DNA from 4 places in the Azospirillum baldaniorum genome. Region 4 is predicted to be linked to each of the others. Evidence: predicted binding sites of a transcription regulator. Region 4 holds the regulator's gene; each other region holds the start of a gene.
What was found. The regulator PhoB, encoded in region 4, activates phosphate uptake and scavenging genes when phosphate is short. The targets are predictions, from matches to a motif close to TNTCATAAAACTGTCA.
Positions count from the first base shown of each region.

Region 1: Sp245p_RS18445 (DUF47 domain-containing protein) is a predicted target of PhoB. The motif match lies at 2,347-2,362, and genes of this name have one in related genera.
Region 2: Sp245p_RS05265 (diacylglycerol/lipid kinase family protein) is a predicted target of PhoB. The motif match lies at 1,442-1,457, and genes of this name have one in related genera.
Region 3: Sp245p_RS11705 (HesB/IscA family protein) is a predicted target of PhoB. The motif match lies at 1,634-1,649, and genes of this name have one in related genera.

Region 1 covers NZ_CP022254.1:885,674-889,682, reverse strand. The annotation lists tRNA gene Sp245p_RS18460 (tRNA-Gly) at 258-332, shown strand; gene Sp245p_RS18450 (inorganic phosphate transporter) at 578-1,585, opposite strand; gene Sp245p_RS18445 (DUF47 domain-containing protein) at 1,590-2,243, opposite strand; gene Sp245p_RS18440 (NUDIX hydrolase) at 2,498-3,538, shown strand; gene rraA (ribonuclease E activity regulator RraA) at 3,597-4,009, shown strand, end outside.
Region 2 covers NZ_CP022253.1:1,123,241-1,127,249, reverse strand. The annotation lists gene Sp245p_RS05270 (hypothetical protein) at 1-353, opposite strand, end outside; gene Sp245p_RS05265 (diacylglycerol/lipid kinase family protein) at 475-1,395, opposite strand; gene Sp245p_RS05260 (UDP-2,3-diacylglucosamine diphosphatase) at 1,612-2,463, shown strand; gene Sp245p_RS05255 (glycosyltransferase family 4 protein) at 2,460-3,458, shown strand; gene Sp245p_RS05250 (globin-coupled sensor protein) at 3,508-4,009, opposite strand, start outside.
Region 3 covers NZ_CP022253.1:2,461,888-2,465,896, reverse strand. The annotation lists gene nifS (cysteine desulfurase NifS) at 1-136, opposite strand, end outside; gene nifU (Fe-S cluster assembly protein NifU) at 140-1,057, opposite strand; gene Sp245p_RS11705 (HesB/IscA family protein) at 1,104-1,484, opposite strand; gene Sp245p_RS11700 (hypothetical protein) at 1,766-2,263, shown strand; gene Sp245p_RS11695 (nitrogen fixation protein NifQ) at 2,298-2,888, opposite strand; gene fdxB (ferredoxin III, nif-specific) at 2,957-3,250, opposite strand; gene Sp245p_RS11685 (CCE_0567 family metalloprotein) at 3,440-3,646, opposite strand; gene Sp245p_RS11680 (NifX-associated nitrogen fixation protein) at 3,657-4,009, opposite strand, start outside.
Region 4 covers NZ_CP022253.1:390,926-394,934, forward strand. The annotation lists gene pstB (phosphate ABC transporter ATP-binding protein PstB) at 1-615, shown strand, start outside; gene phoU (phosphate signaling complex protein PhoU) at 661-1,461, shown strand; gene phoB (phosphate regulon transcriptional regulator PhoB) at 1,493-2,197, shown strand; gene Sp245p_RS01805 (hypothetical protein) at 2,335-2,607, opposite strand; gene Sp245p_RS01810 (DsrE family protein) at 2,613-3,050, opposite strand; gene Sp245p_RS01815 (HesA/MoeB/ThiF family protein) at 3,074-3,862, opposite strand; gene Sp245p_RS01820 (hypothetical protein) at 3,933-4,009, opposite strand, start outside.

The DNA.
Region 1 (4,009 bases), on a different contig from region 4:
AGCGTCATCGGCATGTTAGAGGAAACAAACCCGAATGCGCAGACATTCAAAACAACGGTTGGGTAATTCCGTTGTGAACGAGGCAGCGTAACATATGTTGGTATGTTTTATCGCGCAATCCGCAAGCGGCGGGCCCCGCCCGCCTGCATTCCTGCCGTGCCGCGGCTCCTTCGACGCACGGATTGGTGTCGCGTGAAAAAATAGGCTTGCCTTGGCCGCCGCCGGGGCGTATACGGGCGCTCCTCCGCTGGAGCGGCGCGGGCGTAGCTCAGGGGTAGAGCACAACCTTGCCAAGGTTGGGGTCGAGGGTTCGAATCCCTTCGCCCGCTCCATTTTCAGCGCGGATGGTACGAAAAAGGGCGGCCTCGGGCCGCCCTTTTCGCGTTCTGCGCCGTGTCGCTGCGCTGGGTCGCCGGGGTGGAAGCCGGTGGCGGGCCTTTCGGCCCGCCGGCCCCGCTAAAGCGGATTGCAATCCGCTTTGGACCGCGACGGCGGTCCCGGTCGCACATGCGACCGGAGCCCGCCGGCGAATGAGGCGATATGTGTCTAAAGCGAACGGAAGTTCGCTTTAGGTCTGTCACCACAGCGCCAGCGACAGCTCGTAGAAGAGCGCGCCGACGACGGCGGTCGCCGGCAGAGTGATGACCCAGGCCATGACGATGCCCTGCGCCAGCCCCCAGCGCACCGCGCTGGTGCGGCGGGCGGCGCCGACGCCGATGATGGCCCCGGTGATGGTGTGGGTCGTGCTGACCGGCACGCCGAGCCACGTCGCGACGAACAGGGTGATGGCCCCGCCGGTCTCCGCGCAGGAGCCCTGGACCGGCTTCAGGTCGGTCAGCTTGGACCCCATGGTCTTGACGATGCGCCAGCCGCCGAACAGCGTGCCCAGCCCCATCGCGGCCTGACAGGTGATGACCACCCAGAAGGGCACGTGGAAGGTTTCCCCCAACAGGCCCTGGGAATAGAGCAGGACGGCGATGATGCCCATGGTCTTCTGGGCGTCGTTGCCGCCGTGTCCCAGGCTGTAGAGCGCGGCGGAGCCGATCTGGATGTGGCGGAACAGCCGGTCGACCGCGAAGGGCGTGCTGCGCCGGAAGATCCAGGACACCGCCACGATCATCACGCTGGCCAGCAGGAAGCCGACCACCGGCGAGACGACGATGGCCGCGGCGGTCTTCGCCAGACCGGACACCACCACGGCGTCCAGCCCGGCCTTCGCCACGCCGGCCCCGACGAGGCCGCCGATCAGCGCGTGGGAGGAGCTGGACGGGATGCCCAGCCACCAGGTGAAGACGTTCCAGACGATGGCGCCCATCAGCGCGCCGAAAATGACGTGCGGGTCAACCACCCCCGCCCCGACGATGCCGGTGCCGATGGTGGTCGCCACATGCAGCCCGAAGAACAGGAAGGCGATGAAATTGAAGAAGGCGGCCATCGCGACGGCGGTCCGCGGCGACAGCACGCGGGTGGAGACGACCGTCGCGATGGAGTTGGCCGCGTCGTGCAGCCCGTTGAGGAAATCGAAGAGGAGGGCGACGCCGATCAGCCCGATGAGGATGGGCAGGGCGAGGGTAGCGGCTTCCATGGGATCAGACCTGTTCGACGATGATGCCGTCGATGGTGTCGGCCACGTCCTCGCACGCATCGAGCACGCGTTCCAGCAGCTCGATGATCTCGCGTTGAAGGGCGTGTCGGTGGGTGATGGGGGAGTCGAGCCCGCCGCTCTCGTCGCGCAGCCGGTGATTGGCCTCGCGCAGGAGCCGGTCGCCTTCGCTCTCGATCCGCGAGACCTCGGCGGTCATCGCGTGGAGTTGCTCGACGTGTTTGGGGATGTCGCGGAGCAGGGGGATGCCCGCGCTCAGCCGGGCGGTGCAGCGCACGATGGCATCGGCCTGGGCGTGCATTTCCGGTGTGTAGTCGGTGAAGCCCGCCTCCACGAGGTGACGCGCGGTCTCCTCGATGAGGTTGAGCACGTCGTCCATCCGCTTGCCGAGTTCCTGGATGTCCGAACGGTCGAAGGGCACGATGAAGGTGCGGTGGACGGCGAGCTGGATCTCCTTCTCGATGGCGTCGGCCTCGCTCTCGACCCGGCGGATGGTCTGGAACCGCTCCTCCAGGTCCTGGCCGCTGGCCATCATCGCCCGCAGCGCCTCGGCGCCCGTGGCGACGGTCCGGGCATGCTCGGCGAACAGGTCGAAAAACCGTTCTTCGCGCGGCATCAGGGCCCGGAACAAATTCAGCATGCGTGGTTCTCCAACTTACGCCGGCCTGCAGGGCTGGGAACCCGCACGGACGCGTGCGAGCCTCAGCGTCGCGGCTGGTGTAACATCCCCGGCGCCCGTGGGGAGTCACAAAAGTGTCATGCCGGGCCGGCTTGCGGCGAGATTTCACGGGGGTACCCGGCGGAAAGACCGGTGATTTGCCGCGGCGGGCCGCTTATCCTGCCGCCGACGGATCGGCAACGGGGTGGCGCGTGGCAGGGGAAACACGGAACGGCTTGGAAACACGGAACGGCTCGGAAACACAAATCGGCCTGACGGCGGCCATCGTTTCGGTGGGCGTGTCCCCGGCGAACGGCGCCGAGCCGCGTGTGGTGACCGTGCGCAGCGGCTTCGAGATCCCCGAATCGCACCGCCGCGGCGACGAGCCGCCGCCCCACCGCGACGCCCTGCCGGGCGCCCCCTTCGATCCCGAGCGCTTCCGCACGCTTCAGGACGGCCTGCGCGCGGTGGCGGAGGACGCGGCCGGGCTGACCCTGCGCTATGTCGAGCAGCTTTACAGCTTCGGCGACCGCTACCGCGACCCGCACGAGCTGTTCGGCGGCCCGCGCTCGCTGGTGGTCGGCTATCTGGCCTTGCTGCGCGAGGCGCCGCTGCGCATCGACGGCGCGGAATGGCGCGGCCTGTACGAGTTCTTCCCCTGGGAGGACTGGCGCGATTCGCCGCCTGCGCTGCTCGATTCGGTGATCCGCCCGGCGCTGGCCCGTTGGGTCGCCGCGGCGCCGGACGAGCCCGCCCGCGCCCGCCGCGGCGAGCGCGCCCGCATGGCCTTCGCCCTGGACGGCGGGGAATGGGATTCCGAACGGGTGCTGGAACGCTACGAACTTCTCTACGAGGCCGGGCTGGTGGTGGAGGCGTTCCGCGACCACGACCTGGCCCGCCGGGCGGGGGTGGAGGAACGGACGGTGCGGCTGGAGATGCCCCGCGCGTTGGGCCGCCCGATGGCCCGCGACGGCCGCCGCGTCCTGGCGACGGCGCTGGAGCGGCTGCGCGGCAAGCTGAAATACCGCCCCATCGTGTTCGAGCTGCTGCCCCCGACCTTCACCCTGCACCGGCTTCAGCAGGTGGTCGAGGCGCTGTCCGGCGAGCGGCTGCACAAGCAGAATTTCCGCCGCCTGATGATCTCCGGCGGGCTGGTGGAGCCGACCGGCCAGTATGAGAGCCAGACCGGCGGGCGCCCCGCCGAACTCTACCGCTTCCGCCGAAGCGCCATCCTGGAGCGCACCAGCACGGGGGCTATCGCCGCCCCGGAGGATTGACCATCGCCGATCTGGGGGTATTCTCCCGCCAATGCCTAAAGAAGGGGAGCGAAAGCGCATGACCGACTTCGACAGCACCTGCGACCTCTACGACCGGTTCGAGAAGACCGCCCGCGTCGCCGACCCCGTCTTCCGCGATTTCGGCCGGCGTTGCAAATTCAGCGGCGCCGCGGTGACCGTGAAGTGCTTCGAGGACAATTCCCGCGTCAAGGAGCTGCTGGGCACGCCGGGGCGGGGCAAAGTGCTGGTGGTGGACGGCGGCGGCGGCCTGCGCGCCGCCCTGATGGGCGACCTGATCGCCAAGGACGCGGTGAAGAACGGCTGGGAGGGCGTGGTCATCCACGGCTGCGTCCGCGACGCCGCGGTGCTCGCCACGCTGGACCTGGGCATCAAGGCGCTGGCGGCGATCCCGCGCAAGACCGTCCGCAACGGCGAGGGGCAGAAGGATCTGCCGGTGACGCTGGCCGGCAT
Region 2 (4,009 bases), 730 kb from region 4:
TAGCGGTCCTTCACGGCGTTGGTCGCCATCTGACGCAGCCCAAGCGCCACGTCCTTCTCGGTCATCTTGCCAGACTTGACGAAGTCTTCCAGCATCGCGCGGCCCTTGGAGCCGATGGACGCGAAGACCTTCCCCGCCACGCCGGTCAGCGACTTGGCCAGCCCGCTGAGTTCCACGCTGTCCTCGCCCTTCAAGGCGGCCAGGGCCGCGGAGCCCGCGGAGGACCCGGCGTCGGAGGCCGCCTTCCAGGTCCCCTCCGCCTCCGCGGCGCCTCCGGCGGGCTTCCATTTGGTGGCGGTCACGGTGCTGCTGGCCGTGGTGGCCGAAAACAAGGCGTTGATCGACGTGGACATGGCTTCCCCCTTGCGGTCCCGCCTGGACCGCGGGGCCTTAATCCTTAGAGACCGAAGTAATTATCGAATGTTCCCAAGTAATTTTCCCAAGAGACCCCTTAACGGACTCTTAAAACACTGTTCAGCGCGCCAGCAGCGGCAGGACCCACGGCGCCAGCCCGATCTCAGCCGGCAGACGGGCGATCACGTCACCGTCGCCCTGCACGGGCTCCCCCGCCGGCCCGTCGACGACCACCCGGCGGGCCGGCAGGATGCGGTAGTCGGGGAAGCGCGGCAGCCGCCCGGCGGTGACGCCCCAGAGGTAGCGCAGGGCGTTCCCCCGCCCCGCCCGCGGAAACAGGCAGACGTGCAGCCGTGGGTCGGTCAGCCGGGCGTCCGGCGCACAGACGAAGCGCCCCCCGTAGAAATGCCCCTTGGCGACGATGACGGAAGCGACCTCCACCGGCTCTGCGCCGTCCACCGCCACGCGGTAGGGACCGCCACCGCCCGCGGCGATCCGGACCAGCGTTTCCACCGCATAGGCGCCCTTGCCGATCAGCCGCTTCAGCCGCGTGTCCACCCGCTCGACCACCCAGGCGTCCAGGCCGGCGCCGGCCATCATGGCGAAGGCGCGGCCATTCGCCACACCCAGATGCACGGGCAGCGTGCGCCCTTCCGCCAGCACCCGCGCCACGCCCTCCGCATCCAGCGGCAGGTCCAGTTCATGGGCCAGCACGTTGGCGGTGCCCAGCGGCACGATGCCCAAGGGAATCGTCGTCTCCTCGCCTCCGCGCGTCCCCAGCCCGTTGACCACCTCATTGATGGTGCCGTCGCCGCCCGCCGCGACCACCGCGTCGAAGGCGCCGGGCGCCACCGCCCGGGCCATCGCCTCCGCGTCGCCGCGCCCGCCGGTGGCCCGAAGCGTCACCACGGCCCCGTGGCGCTGCTCCAGCAGTTCCAGCACCGCACCCAGACGGCGCGCCCGGCGGGCGCCGGCCACCGGATTGTGGATGACCAGAAGACGACGCCGGCTCGCCGCGGCCGGCCCGGACGCCTCAGGCACCGATTCGCCCCCGTCAGCCACACCAGCCCCCAATATGACCATCCTGTTTCAGTTTTGATAAAGTCATTTTTCGCCTTTGTTACGCTGTCAAGAAGTCTTACCAAAATCATCATCCCCAACAGATGCGGGTGATCGAAAATATTGTCAAGAGAATGACCCGCGGATATAGGGAAGACGTTTCAACGAACCCTTGCCGGAACGGCGATGGAGCGGGGCATGAGCGCATCACGCGACGTCAAGCGATACCGCAGCATCTGGATCTCCGACGTCCATCTGGGCACGCGGGGATGCAAGGCGGAGTATCTTCTCGATTTCCTGAAGCACAACGAGTCCGACCACCTCTATCTCGTCGGCGACATCGTGGACGGTTGGCGTCTGCGCAAGACCTGGTACTGGCCGCAGGCGCACAACGACGTGGTGCAGAAGATCCTGCGCCGGGCTCGCAAGGGTGTGCAGGTCTATTACATTCCCGGCAACCACGACGAGGCCGCCCGCGATTACGCCGGCCTGCAGTTCGGCGGCGTCCAGGTGGTCGAGGAGATGATCCACGTCACCGCCGACGGGAGGCAGCTTCTGGTCACCCACGGCGACCGCTTCGACGTGGTGGTGAAGTACGCCCGCTGGCTGGCCTTCATCGGCGACAACGCCTACGTGGTCCTGCTCCAGGCCAACACGCTGTTCAACTGGGCCCGCCGCAAGCTGGGCTTCCCCTACTGGTCCCTGTCCGCCTTCCTGAAGCACAAGACGAAGACGGCGGTCGAGTTCATCGGCAACTACGAGACCGCTCTCGGCGACGAGGCCCGGCGCCGCAAGGTGGACGGAGTCGTCTGCGGCCACATCCACACCGCGGAAATCCGCGACATGGAAGGAATCCTCTATTGCAACGACGGCGACTGGGTCGAGTCCTGCACCGCCTTGGTCGAGCATCCCTGCGGCCGGCTGGAGATCATCGATTGGGCGGCGGACATCCGCCGGCGCGCCGCAACGACGCTGCCCGCCCGCATCCCGGCCAAGGAGAAGCCGGAGAATGTGAAGGAGAAGGCGGCCAAGGAGTCGGTTGCGGCGTGAACATCCTGATCGTCTCCGACGCCTGGCTCCCCCAGGTCAACGGCGTGGTGCGCACCATCGGCACCGTCCGCTCGGAGCTGGAGGCCATGGGCCATAGGGTCGAGGTGATCGGCCCCGACCGCTTCCGCACCGTGCCCATGCCCACCTATCCGGAAATCCGGCTGGCTCTGGGCGCGGGACGGCGGCTGAACGCGATGATCGACGCGCTGCGCCCCGACTGCATCCACATCGCCACCGAAGGGCCGCTGGGCTTCGCCGCCCGGCGCTACTGCCTCCACCGCGGCCGGCCCTTCACCACCGCCTACCACACCCGCTTTCCCGAATATGTGCGCGACCGGGCGCCGGTTCCCCTTGCGCTCAGCTACGCGGTGGTGCGCCGCTTCCACAGGCCGTCCTCGGCGGTGATGGTGGCGACGCCATCCATCGAGAGCGACCTCGCCGCCCGCGGCTTCACCAACATCCGGCGCTGGACGCGCGGCGTGGACACCGACCTGTTCCGCCCCCGCGCCAAGGGCTTCCTGGCGCTGCCCCGCCCCATCGCCCTCTATGTCGGGCGCGTGGCGGTGGAGAAGAACCTGGAGGAGTTCCTGAAGCTCGACCTGCCGGGCAGCAAGCTGGTGGTCGGCGACGGCCCGGCCCGCGCGGAGCTTCAGCAGAAATACCCGGAGGTCCATTGGGCCGGCGCCCGCCATGGCGAGGAACTGGCCCAGCATTACGCGGCGGCGGATGTCTTCGTCTTCCCGTCGCGCACCGACACCTTCGGTCTGGTGCTGCTGGAGGCGCTGGCCTCGGGCGTGCCGGTGGCCGCCTACCCGGTGCCCGGCCCCTTGGACGTGGTCGACGGTTCCGGTGTCGGCTGCCTGGACGAGGACCTGAAAGGGGCGATCGAGCGCGCCCTGACCATCCCGCCGGACCTGTGCCGGGACTATGCCTTGAACTTCTCCTGGCGCCGCTCCGCCGAGCAGTTCCTGGCGAACCTGCGCCCATTCACCTGAGAACGACATGGAGCGGGGCCGGCACGCGGCCGGTCCCCGCCCATTCCGATCACGCGGCGCGGATGCGCTGCATGAACAGGTTCACGCTCTCGCGCAGGCGGTCGGACTCGCGATGCAGATTGCCGGCGGACCCCAGCACCTCCTCGGCCAGGCTGCCGGTCTCCGACGCGCCGCTGGTCACCGCCCCGATGGTGTCGGTCACGCTGCGGGTTCCGCGTGCGGCCTCCTGCACGTTGCGGACGATCTCCTGGGTCGCGACGGTCTGCTGCTCCACCGCGGCGGAGACGGTGATGACGATGTCGTTGATGCTGCCGATGGTGGTGCCGATGCCGCTCAGCGCCTCGGCGGAGCCGCGCGCGACCTCCTGGATGCTGGCGATCTGGATGGAGATGTCCTCGGTCGCCTTGGCCGTCTGGTTGGCGAGGTTCTTGACCTCCTGCGCGACCACCGCGAAGCCCTTGCCGGCTTCCCCGGCGCGGGCGGCCTCGATCGTCGCGTTCAGCGCCAGCAGGTTGGTCTGCCCCGCGATGCTGTTGATGAGTTGAAGCACC
Region 3 (4,009 bases), 980 kb from region 4:
CCACCGCGGCGCCGAAGCCGTGCATGGAGGAGGGGTTGCCGAACTGCTCGGTGAACAGCGGCAGCATCTCCGCCAGCACCTCCGGATCGACGCGGGTGGTGGCGTTGTTGTCCAGGTAGATTCCCTGTGCGGTCATGGCTCAGGCCCCCACCGGCAGAAGGGAGGCGGGTTTGACGCGGACGAACTCGCCCAGCGCCTCGACCAGCTTGGCCTGCACGCCCATCATGGTGCCGGCGGACTGCGAACAGCCGGAGCAGGCGCCGGTCAGCCGGACGTAGATGTCCTTGCCGTCGATGTCCACCAGCTCTACGTCGCCGCCGTCGCGCTGGATCTGCGGGCGCAGCTCCTCGATGGCGACCATGATCTTCTGCATGCGCTGCACGTTCGTGAGCTTCGCCGGGGCGGCCTCGGCCTTCGGGGCCAGCGGCTTGATGGCGTCCAGCCCGACCGTGCCGGGGGCGTGCGGCTTGGGCGGGGCCAGCGCGCCGGTCTTGGCGAGCACGGCCTCCAGCACCTCCTCGATCTTCTCGTGGCAGGTCTGGCAGGAACCGCCGGCCTTGGTGTAGTGGGTGACCTCCTCCAGCGTGGTCAGGCTGTTGACGGTCACCGCGCGCTCGATCATCGCCGCGTCGATGCCGAAGCACTTGCAGACCAGCTCGCCTTCCTCGTGGTCGTCGACCCACTCCTCGCCCTTGAAGTTGGCGATGGCGGCGCGGAGCGCCTCGGCGCCCATGACCGAACAGTGCATCTTCTCCGGCGGCAGGCCGCCCAGATACTCGGCGATGTCGCGGTTGGTGACGGCCAGCGCCTCGTCCACCGTCTTGCCGATAATCATCTCCGTCAGCGCCGACGAGGACGCGATGGCCGAGCCGCAGCCGAAGGTCTGGAACTTCGCGTCCTCGATGACCTGGCTGTCGGGGTTGACCTTCATCATCAGCTTCAGGGCGTCGCCGCAGGTGATCGACCCGACCTCGCCCACGGCGTTCGCCTCATCCAGCGCGCCGGCGTTCTTCGGGTTGAAGAAGTGTTCCTTGACCTTGTCGGTGTAGTTCCACATGACGCCTTGCCTTTCCCGCGTTACCGGGTGGGGGGAGTGTTCGGGGTTAGTGGGCGGTGCCGCAGCCGCCGGCCGCCGGCGCGGAGGAGCAGCTGCCCCCCGGACCTGCCGAGAAGGACTTGCCGCAGCCGCAGCTGCCCGTGGCGTTCGGGTTGTCGAACTTGAAGCCCGCGCCCTCGACCCCTTCGACGAAATCGACCACCACGCCGGTCAGGAAGGGCTGGCTGGTCGGATCGACGAAGATCGTCACCGGGCCGAAGGTCAGCACGGCGTCTTCGTCGCCCGCCGTGGCCTCCAACCCCATCTGGTACTTCATGCCGGCGCAGCCGCCGTCGGCCACCGCGATGCGCAGGCCGGCCGCGGCGCCGCCGGACTTCGCCAGCACGCGCTCCAGGGTGTTCACCGCCGCATCCGTCAGGGTCACCATGTCTGCCGCCTCCAAATGCTTCGTCGGGCATGCCGACCGTTCCTGGTCATAGGATCAGCAAGCGGCGTGCCAAATTCTAAGTCTTTGATTTTGATGAATTGTCAGGTCGGGCGGCTGACGCCTTCCCGACAATTGTCGGGTCGGGGGCATGTCGGCTTTGTGACATCCTGCGACGAAAGGACGCACAAATTAATTGTGGGCTTTTGCGAAACCGGCTTGCGGCCCATACAGGATTGTCGGACGGGCGCACGGTTTTGCGAAACAACGGAAGGGGACGGGTGATGGAGCGGCCGGTCGAATTGCGGATGTCCAACGGGCGGATGGCCTTCGGCGAGGTGCCCGAGCACATCGACGAGAAACTGCAGGAGGCGGTGAAGGCCCGCCCCGACGCCGCGGCCTGTGAGGCCCTGCTGTGGGAGGCCCACCGGATGGGGCCGCGGGTGCTGCCGGTGTTCTACGCGCTCTACAAATTCTACTTCAACCGCAAGCGCTTCGCAGACGCGGAGCGGGTGGCGACGATCGGGCTGGACGCGGCGGCGCGCGAGGGTGGCTATGCTGGCGACTGGCGGAGCCTGCGCGTGGACAGCGCGGATTGGGCGAAGGAGGGGCCGCCACGCTTCACCCTCTTCACCCTGAAGGCGCTGGCCTTCATCAGCCTGCGCAGCGGGCGGGTGGAGGAGGCGAGGGCGATCCTCGCCAAGCTGACGGACATCGATCCGCAGGACCGGGTCGGCTACGGCGTCATCGCCGCGCTGGCGAAAGGTCTGGGGGAGGAGTGACTTGGGAAGAGGGGTGATTGACGGTTTGGTTCCGTCAGTCACCCGACCCGAAGCACACGGCCTCCGCGCCGCAATCGCGGCAGACCGGGGCACCGCAGGGGATCAGCCCGTCCCGTGCGCAGAGGAAGCGGTAGAGAAAAGCCTTCCAACGGGTGCCGGTGGCGTTCAGCAGGGCCAGCGAGTCGAAATGGCGCTCCATCAGCGCCGCGAGATGGCTCGGGCCGGCCAGTCCGAGATCCCGCCACAGCTCGCCCTCGTCGAGCATGGCCCGCGCCACGATGGCGGCGAGCCAGTCCTCCTCCTCGATGCCCAGCGAGCGGTGGGCGAGCAGAAGGGCGGCGATGTCGTCCGCCTCACTCCGGAGAAGCGGCGGCAAGGGGGTGGGCGAGCTGTCGGGAACAGGCAGGCCGGCCGCGAAGGCGCCGGGGAAATAGCGGTCCAGCAACTGGCCGAGCGCCCGGTCGTCGAGACCCAGCGCGCCCGGACCCGCCGACCAGCGGCGGGACAGGATGCAGGCGAACAGATGCGCGTCGAAGACGTTGCAGCGTCCCTGGCGGTCGGTCAGCCAGCGGTACAGAAGCGTGGTGTCGCCCACCCCCGGCGGGGCGGCGTGCAGGATGCCCATGGCGTCCTCCTCCGGGGGCGGGCGGCCGTCAGGCCGCTTCAGACAGGTTCAGGTAAGGTTGGCGACCCTCAGGCCGCCTGGGGCAAGTGGGTGATGCAGTTCTTGGAACAGACCTTGCCGCAGCTTTCGCAGCCGATGCAATTGCCGGCGTTCTTGACGCTCATGACCTTCTTCTCGGCCTCGTCGTCGAAGGCGTCGACGATGTCGCCGTCCTCGGTGATGCCGATCAGCTCCAGCACGTCGCGGCCGCAGACCTTGAAGCAGCGGCCGCAGCCGATGCACATCTTCTGGTCGATGCTTTCCACGAATTTCGGCGTCCAGGCGGCGCCGCCGCGGGTGGTGCCGGTCACGAACTCAGCCATCGTCTGCTCCTCAATCGGGCTTGGTGTCGGGGTTTTTGGTAGGGATGTGGGCGGGTGCTGGTCTTGCCCCCACCCCGGCCCTCCCCCGCTATCGCAGGGGAGGGAGATGATCGCGAAGCGGCGGCAGTTCCCTCCCCTGCGTCAGCGGGGGAGGGTTAGGGTGGGGGCACGGCTTACCAATCAGTCCGCTCAGGCGGACGCCGTCTCCAGCGCCTTCAGCGCGGCGCGCTTCTCGGTCAGGGTCTTGTAGGCGTCGTAGGTTTCCTGGGCGACCTGGAGGATGGACTGCCAATTCTGCGGCAGCTCCTCCGACAGGTCGTGCAGGTCCATCTTCTTCTGGGTCGCGCGGGCGTTGAGCTTCTTGACCTCGTCCTTCAGGGCGTCGATGTCGAACATGGCGGAATCCTCACAGATCGGCGACGTCGGGATATTTGCGGATCAGCGCCACGGCCTCTTCCACGACTTTCGCGCCATCGGCGGCCAGCTTTTCCAGCGACGGGAAGCCGAAACGGTGGACGTCGCGCAGATGCTTCGACACCACGACCAGCCGGCCCGTGGTCAGCACCATGCGGCCGAAGCCCTCGTGGCTCATCTTCATGATGGGGGAGGCGATGTGGCCGGTCTGCTTCTCGACCGTGATGCCGACGGCCTTGTAGAACAGCTCCAGCCGCCACAGCGTGTCGGGGTCCGGGTCGCCCATGATCGGGATGGCGGCGCGGGCCTCCTTGTCGAGGATGAAGGGGGCGAGGATCGTCTCGT
Region 4 (4,009 bases):
TGCCTGAACCGCATGAACGACACCATCGAGAACTGCCGCGTCGAGGGGCTGATCGCGCTCGACGGCGAGGATGTCTACGGCAAGTCCATCGACGCCGTGCAGCTCCGCGCCCGCGTCGGCATGGTCTTCCAGAAGCCGAACCCGTTCCCGAAGTCGATCTACGACAACATCGCCTACGGCCCGCGCATCCACGGCATCGCCAGCCACCGCGACGAGATGGACGAGATCGTCCAGACCTCGCTGAAGCGCGCCGGCCTGTGGAACGAGGTGAAGGACCGCCTGCGCGAGCCGGGCACCGGCCTGTCCGGCGGCCAGCAGCAGCGCCTCTGCATTGCCCGCGCCATCGCCGTCAGCCCCGAGGTGATCCTGATGGACGAGCCCTGCTCGGCGCTCGACCCCATCGCGACGGCCCACATCGAGGAGTTGATCGACGAGCTGCGCGAGAACTACACGATCGTCATCGTCACCCACAACATGCAGCAGGCGGCCCGCGTCTCCCAGAAGACCGCCTTCTTCCATCTGGGCGACATGGTGGAGTGCGACGACACCGAAGAAATCTTCACCAACCCGCGGGACGAGCGCACCCAGGGCTACATCACCGGCCGCTACGGCTGATCTCCCGCCTCGCCGCGAATCCTCCATCAGCGAAGGACGTGAAGCATGAGCACCGAACACATCGTGCGCTCCTTCGCGCACGAACTTGAGCGCCTGTCCAACCTGATCACCCAGATGGGTGGCGTCGCCGAGGCGCAGGTGGACGCCGCCGTGAAGGCGGTGGCCCGCCGGGACGTCGCGCTGGCCGCCCAGGTCATGCAGGCCGACCAGCGCATCGACGCCTACGAGCGCGACATCGACGCCGAGGCCGTGCGCCTGCTCGCCCTGCGCCAGCCGCTGGCCCAGGACCTGCGCGAGATCGTGTCGGCGCTGAAGATCGCGTCGGACCTGGAGCGGATCGGCGACTACGCCTCCAACATCGCCAAGCGCTCGCTGGCGCTGGCCCAGGTGCCGGTGGTGCGCCCGGCGGTGGCCATCCCGCGCATGGGGCGGCTGGTCGAGTCGATCATGAAGGACGTGCTGGACGCCTACATCGAGCGCGACGTCCAGCGCGCCATCGCCGCCTGGGAGCGCGACGAGGAGCTGGACGACCTCTACACCAGCCTGTTCCGCGAAGTCCTGACCTACATGATGGAGGACCCGCGCAACATCACGCCCTGCACGCACCTGCTGTTCATGGCGAAGAACCTGGAGCGGATCGGCGACCACGCCACCAACATCGCCGAGACCATCCATTATCTGGTGGTCGGGACGACGCTGCGCGCGGCGCGTCCGAAGAACGACGGCAGCAGCTTCGCCGTGGTCGAGCCGGGCGGTTCGGTCATGGATGCGGCCACGGAGGCTGTGGAACGGGGATTGCCGCGGGACGGCGGCCCGGATAACGATGGAGCGGGACATGCCGCGTGACGGCGAGACGCGCAGTGGGAGCGGGACAAGCATGAATTCGGCGCTGAAGCCGCTCGTTCTCATCGTCGAGGACGAAGCCGACATCGTGACGCTGCTGAAGTACAATCTGGAGAAGGAAGGCTTCCGCGTGAACGCCGCAACCGACGGCGAGGAGGCCCTTCTGCTGGCCGGCGAGCAGACGCCGAACATCGTCCTGCTCGACTGGATGCTGCCGCTGATGTCGGGCCTGGAGGTCTGCCGCCAGATGCGCCGCAACAGCAAGATGCGCGACATCCCGATCATCATGCTGACCGCCCGCGGCGAGGAGGCGGACCGCGTGCGCGGCCTGAATTCCGGCGCCGACGACTACATCACCAAGCCCTTCTCCCCGACCGAGCTGGTCGCCCGCATGCGCGCCGTGCTGCGCCGCTCAGCCCCTGGCATGACCGACGAGACTCTGCAGTTCGCCGATGTGACCATGGATCTGGCCGCCCACCGGGTGCGCCGGAACGGGCGCGACGTGCATCTGGGGCCGACCGAGTTCCGCCTGCTGCGCCATTTCATGCAGCACCCCGGCCGTGTCTTCTCGCGCGAGCAGCTTCTCGACGTGGTGTGGGGCCATGACGTCTATGTCGAGCCGCGCACCGTTGACGTGCACATCCGCCGCCTGCGCAAGGCGATGAACGAGGAGACGGAGATGGACCTGATCCGCACCGTCCGCTCGGCCGGCTACGCGCTGGACAGCAAGTCCATCTGAACGAAATGCCCAAGCGCTGACCTTGCCCCCACCCTAACCCTCCCCCGCTTCGCAGGGGAGGGGACAGCCGCCGCTTCGCGACCATCTCCCTCCCCTGCGAAGCGGGGGAGGGCCGGGGTGGGGGCTCGTTGCGAAAGCTACCCCTCCAGCAGCCCCACCGCCTCCCGCAAAATCGCCACCTTCGGGCCGAAGCGCTTCGCCGGGTCGCTGTCCTCGATGAAGCCGATCATCATGCGCAGGGCGTGCGCCACCCGCGGGGCGAGATCGGGATGCGCCGTCACATGCTGCGCCAGATGGACCAGCGCGTCCCGGTAGGGCCGGCCCTCGAAGCCCTCCGCGGCGATCGCCTCGAAGCGGTTCGCGTGTTCGATCACCAGGCTGTGGTCCACCGGGCTGTGGTCGTCGGTCATGGTGCTCACACGAACAGGATCGCGCCGGTCTTCGGCGCGTCGTTCAGGAAGGTGACGACACCGCCGGTCTTCACCGGCACGTCGGGGCGCAGCGGCACACCGGCAGGCAGGCCGAGCGCGCGCAGGCCCATCTCGCAGGCCATGACCGTGACCTTGAGCATCACGCAGGCTTCCAGCAACTCCTCGAACCCGGCCAGCCCGTTGGCGGTGAAGGCGGCGTCGCGTTCCGCCGGGCGGCGGCCGTCGTCGGCGGGATCCAGCCGGTGCCAGCCCGGCGCGCCGTCGGAGTCCCCGGCCAGCAGCGTGTTCAGCGCGCGGCCGGTGAAGAACAGCGTGACCTTGCGGTTGGTCGCCGCCGCCGCGCTGGCCATCACCAGGGCGTAGTGCACCCGGTCGAAGCCGCCCGCAAACAGGACGATGGACAGGTTTTCAGGACCTTCCATGGGGAGAACCTCTCAGCCGCCGCTCAGTGGGCGGACAGGTCGTGGATGGTCGGGTGGGTGCCGCACAGGGGGCAGTCCGGGTCGCGGCGCACGGTGATGCGCTGGAAGGAGGCGTGCAGCGTGTCCAGCATCATCAGGCTGCCCGACAGGCCTTCGCCGATGCCCATGATTTCCTTCAGCACCTCGGTCGTCTGGAGCGAACCGACGAAGCCGGCCAGCGCTCCCAGCACGCCGCCCTCGGAGCAGGACGGCACCAGACCGCGCGGCGGCGGCTCCGGGAACAGGCAGCGGTAGCAGGGGTGCGGATCGCCGAGATGCGCCTTGAAGGTGGACACCTGACCGTCGAAGCGCAGGATCGCCGCCGACACCAGCGTCTTCTTCGCGAAGTAGCAGGCGTCGTTCAGCAGGAAGCGCGTGGCGAAATTGTCCGACCCGTCGGCCACGATGTCGTAGCGGCCGATCAGGTCCAGCGCGTTGTCCTTCGTCAGGCGCGTCTTGTGCACCTCCACCGCCACGTCGGGGTTCAGCGCGCGGATGCGGGCGGCGGCGCTCTCCACCTTCGGAACGCCGAGCGACGACTCGTCGTGGATCACCTGCCGTTGCAGGTTGGACAGGTCCACCGTGTCGTCGTCGATGACGCCGATGGTCCCCACCCCCGCCGCGGCGAGGTAGAGCAGGAGCGGTGCGCCCAGCCCGCCGGCCCCGACGACCAGGACGCGGGCGCGCAGAAGCGCCTCCTGCCCGATGCCGCCGACCTCCGGCAGGATGATGTGGCGGGAATAGCGGTGAAGCTGAGTGTCGGTGAAATCCATGATCCGCAGAATAGCGCGGAACGCCCCATGCCGCGCAAGCCCCTCGGTCGGGCTCCTGCGGCGGGCTGCGTCAGGCGAGCAGGCTCATCTTGTAGGGGGTGGTCTTCGACGTGCTGGACGATTTGTTCGCGTCCTCCGCCGCCCACT